DNA from 2 places in the Comamonas fluminis genome. Region 1 is predicted to be linked to the other one. Evidence: predicted binding sites of a transcription regulator. Region 1 holds the regulator's gene; the other holds the start of a gene.
What was found. Region 1 encodes FNR, which switches genes on or off when oxygen is low (the NO sensors DNR and NnrR bind a similar motif). Its sites were predicted from a motif close to TTGATNNNNATCAA; they were not measured.
Positions count from the first base shown of each region.

Region 1 (6,349 bases):
CCTGTGGACGGGCTTTACCTTCGTGGGCTTCTTTGTGCCCATTCGCGAACTGGCGGTTGAGCTGCTGTCCTTGCAAGGCAACTGGCAGATCTTCTGGGTGCTGTTCTACGGATTTGCCACCTACGGCAACGCAGGCTATATGCGCGAGCAGGTCTGCAAATACATGTGCCCCTATGCGCGCTTTCAGAGCGCCATGTTCGACAAGGACACCATGATCGTCAGCTACGACGCTGTGCGTGGTGAAGGTCGCGGTCCCCGCAGGAAGGGCGTGGATTACAAGGCCGAAGGTCTGGGCGACTGCATCGACTGCAAGCTGTGCGTGCAGGTCTGCCCTGTGGGCATCGACATCCGCAAGGGCCTGCAGTACGAATGTATTGGCTGTGGCCTGTGCATCGACGCCTGCAACTCCGTGATGGACAAGATGGAGTACCCGCGTGGCCTGATTCGCCTGACCACGCAGAACGCCGTGGCCAAGGCCTGGAAGCATGCGCAGATGATTCGCCGTATCTTCCGCCCCCGCGTGCTGATCTACTCCACAGTCTTGATCGCCTTGAGCGCGGCCATGATTGCCAGCCTGGTTCTGCGCGAGCCCGTCAAGGTGGACGTGATTCGCGACCGCGCAGCGCTCTCGCGCATCGTGGCAGGCGGCAAGCTGGAGAACGTCTATCGTCTGCAGATCATGAATGCGACAGAGTCCGAGCAACGTTATCGCATCACTGCGGTGGGCCTGCAGAGTCTGGAAGTGGCGTCCGAGCAGGAAGTCACCGTGGGCCCGGCAGAGACACGCGGCATTGCCGTGCGTCTGCAGATTCCTTATGGCTCGGCCGATGCGGGCTCGCACACCATCCACTTCAATCTGGATGCGGTGCAGGCCGGTGGTGGTCGCGTCTCCGAAAAAGCCGTCTTCCTCGTGCCGCGCTGAGCGGCAAGGTTATCGACTATCCGCAACAATAACTCTGCCTGCGGAGCCTCCCGGGCAGAGTTCATCGATTGAAAGAGGTCTGCCATGTTGGCAACATCAGCCCGCGCAGCAAGCGCAATCAAACCCAAGCACCCCGAGGACGGCAGGCCCTGGTGGAAGTACGCCCATGTCTGGCTGGTTTTTGCCGGCCCGGCGATTGTGGTCGTTGCCGGTTTTGTCACGGCCTATATCGCCATGAGCAAGCCCGATCCCGTGATTGACCCTGACTACTACCGTCACGGCATCGAGATCAACCAGCGCCTGAGCGAATCGCAAAAAAGCCTGGCGCCCGCTGTGACCGGTCGCAACCATGCGGCAACGCCCGCGCAGGATCACCCCACCGATCGCTGATGAATGGCTTGTCAGGCCCTCCTTCTGGCGGCCTGAAGCTTGACCAAGGCCGCTGAGCGGCCTTTTTTCATGCCCTGATTTTCAAAAAGAGGAGCTGTGGGCGGTTGATCCGCAAGGGCTTTCAAGACAATCTGGCTTGAAGTGGAGGATGGGAAGGCGCCAGTAGCTATCAAATCAAGAGTTCCTGCGGGTTTATCTGCTCGGGGCTTGCCCGCACTGGGGCTGTTCAGTGGCTGAAATTGCTGTGCAAAATGTGTTCATCCCCCGACAGCCCATGGAGATTCGTGATGGACACTCAGCGCTGGATGTGGACTGCCTGGCCTGCTTTTCTGGCCGCTGCAGTCATGGAAATGGTGGTTTTTGCCTTTGTGGACCCGCTGGATGTGCACTGGCTGGGTGCGCCGCTGGAATGGTCACGCAGCGCCATCTACACGGCGGCCTTCTTTGCCTTCTGGCTGGTCATGCTGCTGTGCAGCGTGATGACGCGCATGCTGGCGCGCTCGGCTCAGGATTTGAACGACGGCATTGTCTCGCAGCCGTTGCCCGAATGAGCTGGCTGCGGCAAGTGCGCCGCGCTCAAACAACAAAGCCCGCGTGATGCGGGCTTTTGTCATGGGCTCAGTCAGCGCTTGTCGATCAGTTCTGGCACTGCTGGCTGTTGACGATGCGCTTGAGCGCTTCGGTATCCAGAATGCGCAGATGGCGCTGCTTGACTTCCACAATGCCTTCCTCGGCAAACTTGGAGAAGGTGCGGCTGACGGTCTCCAGCTTCAGGCCCAGATAGCTGCCAATTTCCTCGCGGGTCATGCGCAGCACCAGCTCGGACTTGGAGAAGCCGCGTGCGGCCAGGCGCTGCACCAGGTTCAGCACAAAGGCGGCCAGGCGCTCTTCAGCGCGCATGCTGCCCAGTAGCAGCATGACGCCGTGCTCACGCACGATCTCGCGGCTCATCACCTTGTGCACATGGTTTTGCAGGGCGGTGACTTCACGCGACAGCTGCTCCAGCTTGTCAAAAGGCATCACGCAGACTTCTGCGTCTTCCAGCGCCACAGCGTCGCAGGTGTGGTGATCGTTGACGATGCCATCCAGACCAATGATTTCACCGGCCATCTGAAAGCCCGTGACCTGGTCACGACCATCTTCGGTGGCCACACAGGTCTTGAAGAAGCCCGTGCGGATGGCGTACAGCGAAGTGAACTCCTCGCCATTGCGAAACAGCAGACCGCCGCGCTTGATCTTGCGGCGCGTGGCCACGATTTCGTCGATGCGCTCCATTTGGTCGTCGTCCAGGCCCATGGGCATGCACAGTTCACGCAGATTGCAGTTGGAGCAGGATGCTTTGATGGTCTGAAGATTCATGGCTTTAAAGCAGCGGCACAGACAGACATGGGTATGAAGTCGCGCCGGTCATTGACCTCTAGGGTTGGTAATGAGATGGATCAAATTGTCGCAGCACTTGCCTTGTTATCCCTTGATGTGAATCAAGGACAGGAATTTTGCCTTGGGGCACATTGAAGAGACTGATTCCAATAACACGCGCTCACTGCAACAACAATAGGTGTCGGGCTTCGCTGCAAAACAGCCAGGCTCAGGCGCTGGCTGCAATGTGAGTACACCCTGACAGACAAGTTATGACCGCAGTTACGCCCGAGTTGCTAAGCCGTTTTGATATCGCGGGGCCTCGCTACACGTCGTTCCCTACAGCCGACCGTTTTGTTGAGGCTTTCGGTCCTGAGGACTATACCTTGGCGCTGCAGCAGCGCAAGGCACATTCTGGTGCCCGGGCCTTGCCTCTGTCGCTTTATGTGCATGTGCCGTTCTGCGAGTCGCTGTGCTACTACTGCGCCTGCAACAAAATCGTCACCAAGCACCACGAAAAAGCGGTGCAATACCTTGATTATCTGCGCCGCGAAGTTGCCATGCATACCGAGCATTGTGGCAAGGGCCAACTGGTCAGCCAGTTGCACCTGGGGGGCGGCACGCCAACCTTCTTCAGCGATGAAGAGCTGGGCCAGCTCATGGAGCTGCTGCGCGAGCATTTCAAGCTCGACCCCGCAGGCGAATACTCCATCGAGGTTGATCCTCGCACCGTGAGCAACGAGCGCCTGCTGGCACTCAAGGAGCTGGGTTTCAACCGCCTGAGCTTTGGTGTGCAGGACTTTGACCCTGATGTGCAAAAAGCCGTGCACCGTGAGCAGCCTGCAGACCAGGTATTTGCCTTGGTGGAAAAAGCGCGCGAGCTGGGCTTTGTCTCCATCAACGTGGACCTGATCTACGGCTTGCCCAAGCAGACTCCGCAGTCTTTTGCACGCACGCTGGAGCAGGTCAACAGCCTGCGCCCTGATCGCATTGCGCTGTATGCCTATGCGCATCTGCCAGAACGCTTCAAGCCGCAGCGCCGCATTGAGTCTGCCGATCTGCCCATGGGGCAGGACAAGCTCAATATGCTCTCGGGCGCGATTGATGCCTTCATGGAAGGCGGCTATGTCTATGTGGGCATGGACCACTTCGCGCTGCCCAGCGATTCGCTGGCCGTTGCCAAGCGCCAGGGGCGTTTGCATCGCAACTTTCAGGGCTACAGCACTCAGCCAGACTGTGACCTGATCGCGCTGGGGGTATCGGCCATCGGCAAGGTGGGCGCGACCTACAGCCAGAACGTCAAGACGCTGGAAGAGTATTACGACGCCATTGACGGTGGCCTGCTGCCCGTGCAGCGGGGGCTCGCACTGTCGCGCGATGACATGGTGCGCCGCGCCGTCATCATGGCTGTGATGTGCCAGGGTGCGGTGCTGTATGAGCCCATGGAGCAGGCCTGGCTGATTAACTTCCGCGAGTACTTTGCGCCTGAGATAAAGGCATTGGAAGAAATGCAGTCCAATGGCCTGCTGACGCTGGGTGAAGAGGGCTTTCAGGTTACGGCGCTGGGCTGGTTCTTTGTGCGCGGAGTAGCCATGCTGTTTGACCGCTATTTGCAGGCCGACAAGAACCGTACGCGTTTTTCACGCATCATCTAGCGCATGTTGTTTTCGCTGGTCTGGACTGCTTTGATCATGGGGCTCGTGGGTGGGCCCCATTGTCTTGTAATGTGCGCTGCGCCCTGCAGTGCAGTCACTGGCAGTCACGCTCTGGCGCCGGGCCAGCGGCCTGTGGTGATGCACGGGTTGCGCAAGCGCCAGTGGCTGCGTGCCAGCCTGTTTCACCTGGGGCGAATCGCTGGCTACGCGGCGCTGGGCGCGGTGGCTGCGGTGGCCATGGAAAGCCTGTCCTGGCTCACCAGCCAGACGACGGCGCTGCAAAAGCTCTGGACACTGATGCATGTGGCTGTCATGGCCTGGGGTCTGGCCATGGTGGTTCAAGCCCGTCAGCCCGTGTGGCTGGAGCGCGCAGGTCGTGCAGCCTGGGCCAGGGTTCAGCCTTGGGTTAGTGCGCCCGGCGGCAGTATGGCGGCGGGCTTTGCCTGGGCGCTGATGCCTTGCGGTTTGCTGTATTCGGCGGTGCTGGTGGCCGCTCTCAGCGGTGGGGCATGGCAGGGTGGCTTGTCCATGGCCGCCTTTGCGCTGGGCGGCGGTGCCTGGTTGGTGGGTGGCCCATGGCTGTGGAAGCTGAGCCAGAGCCGCATCAACCATTTCCGTGCCGAGTGGGGCACGCGCATTGCGGGCGTGATGCTGATAGCGGTGGCAGCCTGGGCGCTCTGGATGGATCTGGTCTACAAACCCAGCCTGTGGTGCAGATAAGCCTGCGGGTAGCAAAAAATATGTAGGGTCTTGTCTTACAAGAGGGTGTAGCTGCGCATAATGCAGCATTCTGTATGACTCGCTCACCGTGAATCGTTTCGTCGCTATTGATATCGGACAGCTGCGTATCGGCATGTATGTTCATCTGGAGATGGGCTGGCTCAGCCATCCATTTCCGGTCAATAGTTTCAAGATCACAACGCAGGAGCAGTTGCAGACACTGCAGGCCCTGAAGCTGAGCCACATTCAATACGACCCCAGACGCAGCGATGTTTCATTGCCGCCAGTCGATGGCGAGGCTGAGGCCGAGCAAGTTGCAGATGCACCCCGCCTTTCGGCCCATGCGCAGGAGATGGAGCATTGGTCGGCCAATATAGAGGTACTGCGCTCTGGCTTTCATGCAGCGCAGGCCAGTTTTGATGCCGTTCAGGCACTGGCGCAGACCCAGCCACAGCTGGCACGCTCGCGCAGCGATGCCGCAATTGATAACTATGTGACCCATCTGGCCGCGGAGCGCGACCTCAGCCTGCATCTGCTGTTCGATGAAAGTGGCGGCTCTGCCAGCGCACATGGCGTGAACACTGCAATGCTGGCCCTGCTGCTGGGCAAGACATTGGGCTTTGATGCAGGTGCCCTGCATGACCTGGGCGTTGCGGCGCTGCTGCATGATCTGGGCAAGCAACGACTGAATATTTTCCCCTCCAGCTGTGCGCTCAACGAGCTTGTGCCGGGCCGGGCGCAGCCCCCTCAGCCCTATGCCAGCCATGTTGGTGAAAGTGTTGCGCTGGCGCAGGCCATGGGTTATGCGCCTGCCGTCACAACGGCTATTGCCCAGCACCATGAATGCGCTGATGGCAGTGGTTTCCCGCTGGGCCTGCTGGCTTCGGATATGGACAGAAGCGGGCAGATTCTTGCGCTGGTCAACCACTACGAGCGGCTGTGCAATCCACCGGCTCGCGGCATGGTTGCGCTCACCCCCCATGAGGCATTGGCCAGTCTGTATGGTCCGTACCGACAGAGGTTTTCGCCAGAGCTGCTCAGCGCCTTTGTTCAGACCCTGGGGGTCTATCCGCCGGGTTCCTGGGTGGAACTTACGGACGGCAGGCAGGGCTTGATCGTCAGCGTGAATATGGAAAAAGTGCTCAAGCCCACTGTCATGGCTTATGGCGCAGCCGCCGGGCAAAGCGGGCAGCAACTGGTGGAGCTGCATCAGCAGTCTGAACTGGGCGTGCGGCGCGGCTTGAATAAAGACCAGGTTTTGCCAAAAGTGCTTGCTACCCTACAGCCCTATAAGCATTTGTGC
Region 1 covers NZ_CP066783.1:2,026,332-2,032,680, forward strand. The annotation lists gene ccoG (cytochrome c oxidase accessory protein CcoG) at 1-922, shown strand, start outside; gene JDW18_RS09690 (FixH family protein) at 1,007-1,312, shown strand; gene JDW18_RS09695 (hypothetical protein) at 1,600-1,863, shown strand; gene fnr (fumarate/nitrate reduction transcriptional regulator Fnr) at 1,949-2,671, opposite strand; gene hemN (oxygen-independent coproporphyrinogen III oxidase) at 2,944-4,326, shown strand; gene JDW18_RS09710 (sulfite exporter TauE/SafE family protein) at 4,330-5,046, shown strand; gene JDW18_RS09715 (cyclic di-GMP phosphodiesterase) at 5,135-6,349, shown strand, end outside.

Region 2 (6,349 bases), 140 kb from region 1:
TGCCGAACCCGCAGTGACGCCTTCTGCTGCTGCCACTGTGCCAGTCGTTACTGCGCCAGCCGTCGCTGCGGCAGCCGTCGCTGCGCCGCTGGTGTCTTTTCACTCTCCCTGGCTGGCTGACGGGCTGTATGCGCGCGGCAAGCCTGCATCCATCCCGCATGAGCTGCCACCTCTGCCTGCATCGCTTCCGCCGCAGCAGCCTTTTGCCGATGCCTCTGCTCAGCTTGATGCACCACAAGGCCTGCATGTGGAGCAGGCGGCAGAGCTTCAAGAAATAGCGGCGCCACAGGAAAGCTCGCCCGTTGAGCATGCCCAGCAGAGCGAGCTTGCCGCGGAGCTTGAGCAGGCTGCTGCGGAGGCCGTTTCTGGCCTTGATGCTGGCAGTGATGGCGATGCAAAGAGTGCTGCTTTAGCGGATGACTCCGCGCATCTTTCGGGGCAGCAGGGGCAGGTAGCAGCACAGCCTTTGCCCATTGACGAAGAGCAGCTCACGCGCCAGTTGATGGCGCATGTGGATCAGTTGCTGGAGCAGCGAATCAAGGAGGCGGTGGAGGCTGCAGTGCAGGAGCAGACTCAACTGCTGGTCAGCCGCCTGCGCGAAGGCGTGGAAGCTGCGGTGCGGGCCTCAGTGCACCAGGCGGTTGAGGCTGCAGCACTGACATCGACGAGCAGCAACAAGGCTTGACGGGCTCTGGCAAGCCCTAGCAACCACTCAAGCTACTCTTGAAAGTTCTTCAGCGCCCCATGCGCACGGGGCCGCTGAAGACCTCTGGATTCAGAATGTGGGTGGGCTCGCCATTGACAAAGTTCACCACATTTTCGAAGGCAGCCCGGAAGTACATCTCGTAGCTGTCCTGCTCCACATAGCCAATATGAGGGGTGCAGATGCAGTTTTCCAGGCGCAGCAAGGCATGGCCTTGCAGAATGGGCTCGCTCTCGAACACGTCGATGGCTGCCAGCCCGGGGCGACCGCGATTGAGTGCGCATAGCAAAGCCTCAGGCTCCACCAGCTCTGCACGAGAGGTATTTACAAACAGCGCCGTGGGCTTCATGCGTGCAAGATCTTGCGCTGTGACTGCATTGCGGGTGGCATCGTTCAGGCGCAGATGTACGGAAAGCACATCGCACTGCTCGAAAAAGGCTTCCTTGGACACAGCGGTCAGATAGCCGTCACTTTCAGCCTTTTGGCGGGAAGTGGCGCTGCCCCACACGCAAACCTGCATGCCGAAAGCGCGCCCGTAACTGGCAACCAGCTGACCGATGCGGCCATAGCCCCAGATGCCCAGCATGCGGCCACGCAGCACATTGCCCAGCCCAAAGTTGGCCGGCATGGAGGCTGCCTTGAGGCCCGATTGCTGCCATGCCCCATGCTTGAGGTTGGAGATGTATTGAGGCAGGCGACGCATGGCCGCCATGACCAGTGCCCAGGTCAGCTCGGCAGGTGCCACCGGGGAGCCCACGCCTTCGGCGATTGCGACGCCGCGCTCCGTGCAGGCTTGAACGTCAATATGGGCGCCAGCCTTGCCCGTCTGTGCGATGAGCTTGAGGCGAGGCAGCTTTTCCAGCAACTGGCGTGAAATCTGGGTGCGTTCACGTGTCAGGACAATCACATCCGCATCACGCAAACGAACAGAGAGTTGGCCCACGCCTTTGACGGTGTTGGTGTACACCTTGGCGTTGAAAGGGTCGAGCAGCTTGGCGCAGTCGAGCTTGCGAACAGCGTCCTGGTAATCGTCCAAGATAACAATATTCACCACCGGAGTCCTTTAGTAAGTGGCTGAATTCATGGGTGAAAAATCCAGGGTGGTCAATCGACCGTGCATTTGCCTGCCCGGATTTGCGCCAGAACCAACGCCACTCAGCAGTCACGAAATGGCTTGCACAGAGGTCGCAGGGCTCAGCATTTTTCAATGCGCGCAGCTGCCCACTGCCTGTTGCAGTTCCATGTCATGCTGTCAAAGCGTTGCCAGCGTTTGCCTCTATTGTCGTTCATGGGAGGGTGTGCAGAATTTTGTGTAAACGGACAATCCACCGCCGGCGCAAGCCGGCCTATCCGTAAGCACAATGAGCACCAAGAAACACGACGTACCCGAAGAACTGCTGTCTGGCCTGCTGGCCAACTACAAGAAACCCGAAGACCTCATCGGCGAGAACGGCCTGCTCAAACAGTTGACCAAGCTGCTGGTGGAGCGAGCCCTGGACGCCGAACTGACCGAGCATCTGGGCCACGAACGCAACGAAGCGGTAGCCAACACCACTGGCAACACCCGCAATGGCAAGAGCAAGAAGACCCTCAAGGGCGATTTCGGCGAGTTGCCCATCGAGGTGCCACGTGACCGCCATGGCAGCTTCGAGCCCCAACTCATCCCCAAGCACCAGACCCGCTGGGCCGGCTTCGACGACAAAATCATCTCGCTGTACGCCCGCGGCATGACGGTGCGCGAGATACAGGCCCACCTAGAGGAGATGTACGGCACCGAGGTCTCGCCCAGCCTGATTTCCTCGGTGACCGACGCCGTGGCCGATGAGGTCAAGACCTGGCAAGCCCGCCCGCTCGATGCAATCTACCCCATCGTCTATCTGGACTGCATCCATGTGAAGGTGCGCGAGGGCGCTGTGCGGGTCAAGGCGGTGTACCTGGCCATCGGCATCACCATGACGGGCGAGAAGGAGGTGCTGGGCCTGTGGCTGGCGCAGACCGAGGGGGCCAAATTCTGGCTGCAGGTCGTGACCGAGCTGCGCAACCGGGGCGTGCATGACATCTTCATCGCCTGCGTCGATGGCCTCAAGGGCTTCCCTGAAGCCATTGAGGCCGTGTTTCCCAGGACAGTGGTTCAGTTGTGCATCGTGCACATGGTGCGCCACAGCCTGAACTACGTCTCGTGGAAGCGTCGCAAAGAAGTGGCCGCAGACCTGAGACGCATCTACACGGCCGCCACCGCCGAGGAGGCCGAGCTGATGCTCGGTGAATTCGAGCAGCGCTGGGATGCCGAGTACCTGCCCATCGGCCAGTCCTGGCGCAGGAACTGGAGCCGCTTGACCCCGTTCTTTGACTACCCGCCGGAAATCCGCAAGGTCATCTACACCACCAATGCCATCGAGTCGGTGAACATGGGCCTGAGGAAGCTGACCAAGAACCGGGGCTCGTTCCCCAGCGACGAGGCGCTGACCAAGCTGTTCTACCTGGCCCTGCGCAACATCAGCCAGAAGTGGACCATGCCCATCCGGGATTGGAAGGCTGCGCTGACCCGCTTTACCATTCAGTTCGGAGACCGCATTTCCATCAATTGAAGTCCGAACCGTTTACACAAAAATTCGGACACGCCCGTTCATGGCTGCGCTGCTTTCGTATTGCGGGTCGCTCAGCTTGCGAAAAGGTGCTGCCTGCAGCTTGTTATTGGCTTGCCGTTTTGACGGCTTTGGCTCAGGCAGGTGACTATTTCACTGATGAAAAAGCCTCTGGGTGCTGGTCACCAGAGGCTTTGTATTCATCGTCCCTGAGAGTCAGGTGCGTATTTCGATGGCACCGAAGCTTTGGGGCATCAGGCGCTGGCGGCCAGTCGATGCACCAGAACGGGAATGCTGCTATGGGTCAGAACCTTCTGGGTTTCGCTGCCCAGCAAAATGCCGCTCAGGCCTTTGCGGCCATGTGAAGCCATGCAGATCAGGTCGCAGTGGCTATCCTGCGCCTGCTTGATGATGGTTTCGCTGATGGACGTGCTGGTGCTGCGAACACCGTTGAGCGAAACGCCTTCGATTTTTGCCAGCTCCTGGGCAAATTGCAGCACTGTATCGGCTTCGGCCTGTGCGCTTTTCTCAAACTCGCTGGCGTCATAGGCAATCATGGCGCGCGAGCCGTAGATCAGGGCGCGAAAATCGGGCATGACGAACAGGGCCGTCACCTGAGCGCCTTGCTCCTTTGCGAGCTGTATGCCAGCGCGCAATGCTGCTTCAGAGAGCTGGGAGCCGTCGGTGGGGATCAGTATGTGCTTGAACATTTCAGCCTCCTCGCGCATCGTTGCGCTTTGCTTGCAAGAGTGGAATTCCTTGAACAGATATTCCCACTGCGCAAAGGCGAGGGCAACGCCCGGGTGAGGTGAACTTCACTGTGTTTGATGCGCATCAAACCCGGGGTGGCGACGATATTTGTCAGGCTTGCAGCGCACGCTCGTTGCGGGCCATGCGCTCAAGCGCAGCGCATACATCGGCCATGCGGCCAGAGATCAAAAGGCACTCGGGTTGCTTGCGTGGCTCGCGCTGAACGATTTTGAGTGTGCGTACTACCTGTTCTTCCTTGTCTGCCTCCTGCGTCAAAGGCAGGCATAACTGTGCTTCATCGACAGCCGCTTTACGCGCTGGCTGCTGGCGGCTACTGCTGCGGGTTCGGCTTTTGCGCATGGTAAAGACATTGGGGTAGCGGAATGGATGGGTGGCACTGTCAGCTGCAGGGCTCTGAAAGGCGAGGGGTGGGGTGTCTGGCTTGGTGTCTGGTGCTGGATACAGGTACGGCAGGTTTGGCAGATTGGCGGCGGCGCACACCTGAAAGATCTTGAGTTTCAGCTGGGTCAGCGACAGCAATGGTTTGGCGAATTCCATGAGCAACTCCTTGAAAGCCTTGAGGCCTGGATCGGGCAGGATTGCGGATTTCGGGCAAAGCTCCGCCCAGGGCGAAGCAATCTGGCTTCGCGCCTACCACCTGGGCTGGAGGGGACTGTGAGGCGTTGCAGTCCCGTAGGCTGCAGCGCCTGTTCTTACATGAACATGGTGTTGCGAATCAGACCCACTGCGAGGCCTTCAATGGCAAAGGGTTCGTCAGGGCTGACGTGAATCACCTTGTAGTCGGGGTTCTCGGGCAGCAGTTCTACGCCCTGCGGTGTGCGCTTGAAGCGCTTGACGGTGACGTCATCGCCCAGGCGGGCTACGACGATCTGGCCGTTGCGGGCTTCGTGGGCCGATTGCACAGCCAGCAGGTCGCCATCCATGATGCCCGCGTCGCGCATGGACATGCCACGCACCTTGAGCAGGTAGTCGGGCTTGGCGGCAAACAGGCTGGGTTCGACGGAATAGCTCTGGTCGATATGTTCCTGAGCCAGAATCGGGGAGCCCGCAGCAACACGGCCCACCAGAGGCAGCACCAGTTGCGACAGGGCAGTCAGGGGCAGGGCAAAGCTGGTGCCACGGGCTGCGTTGATGTTGCGCACGGTATCGGCGCGCAGACGAATGCCGCGCGAGGTGCCGCTGACCAGGTCAATCACGCCTTTGCGGGCCAAGGCCTGCAGGTGTTCCTCGGCCGCGTTGGCAGACTTGAAACCAAAGGTGCTGGCGATCTCGGCCCGTGTTGGAGGTGCGCCTGTGCGCGCAATGGTGGACTGGATCAGGTCCAGAATCTGCTGCTGGCGGGGGGTGAGCTTGGGGTGGTCTAGCATGTCTGGCTTCCGGTCAGCTAATTTGATCTGTTGGTTTATACAGTACCTGTATTTTTAACCAGTTTTATGTGGAGAGCAAGTGCCAAGTCCAAAGATTGTGATTTTGGGAACCGGTGGAACGATTGCGGGGCAGGCGGATGCCAGCACGCAAGGCGTGGGCTACAGGGCGGGGCAGATCACCGTAGAGGGGCTGATTGGCGCTGTGCCTGATTTGCCACAGATTGCCGCTGGCCGCACCGGCGCGGTTCTGCAGGCGCAGCAACTGGCGCAGATTGATAGCAAGGATATGGACTGGAGTGTGTGGCGCAGCTTGCTGCAGGCGGTATCCGAAGGGCTGGCGGATGCATCGGTGCAGGCGCTGCTGATTACGCATGGAACAGACACGCTGGAGGAAACTGCGTGGCTGCTGCATGCCGTGCTGCAGCCGCACAAGCCTGTGGTGTTGACCTGCGCCATGCGCCCCGCTACCTCGTTGCAGGCCGATGGGCCGCAGAATCTGCGCGATGCAGTGGCCGTTGCTGCTGCCGGGCGTGCTGGCGTGTGGGTGGTGGCGGCAGGAGAGGTGCATGCGGCAAGCGAGGTGCTCAAGGTTCACCCGTATCGTCTGAATGCTTTGCGCTCTTATGAGGGCGGGCCTTGCGCTTGTGTGGAAGAGGGGCTGGTGCGCTGGTTGGTCAGTGAGCCGGTGATGCAGCAGGCATGGACGCCCGAGCAGCTACAGGCTTTGCTGGCGCGCCACGATTTGCCCTGGGTAGAGGTTTTGCAGTCTGGCGCGCTGCAGGGCAGGCGGGCTGTGCATGCACTGCTTGCGGCGGGTGTGCAGGGGCTGGTGATTGAAGCCACGGGCAATGCCACGGTGCATCTGGATTTGCAGAGGGCGCTGAATGCTGCGCGTAGTCAGGGCGTCAAAGTCTGGCGCAGCA
Region 2 covers NZ_CP066783.1:2,162,454-2,168,802, forward strand. The annotation lists gene JDW18_RS10325 (hypothetical protein) at 1-685, shown strand, start outside; gene JDW18_RS10330 (D-2-hydroxyacid dehydrogenase family protein) at 735-1,754, opposite strand; gene JDW18_RS10335 (IS256 family transposase) at 2,065-3,291, shown strand; gene JDW18_RS10340 (universal stress protein) at 3,543-3,998, opposite strand; gene JDW18_RS10345 (hypothetical protein) at 4,150-4,596, opposite strand; gene lexA (transcriptional repressor LexA) at 4,752-5,426, opposite strand; gene JDW18_RS10355 (asparaginase) at 5,506-6,349, shown strand, end outside.
Region 2: the regulator FNR is predicted to act here: its motif matches at 4,113-4,126, upstream of JDW18_RS10340 (universal stress protein).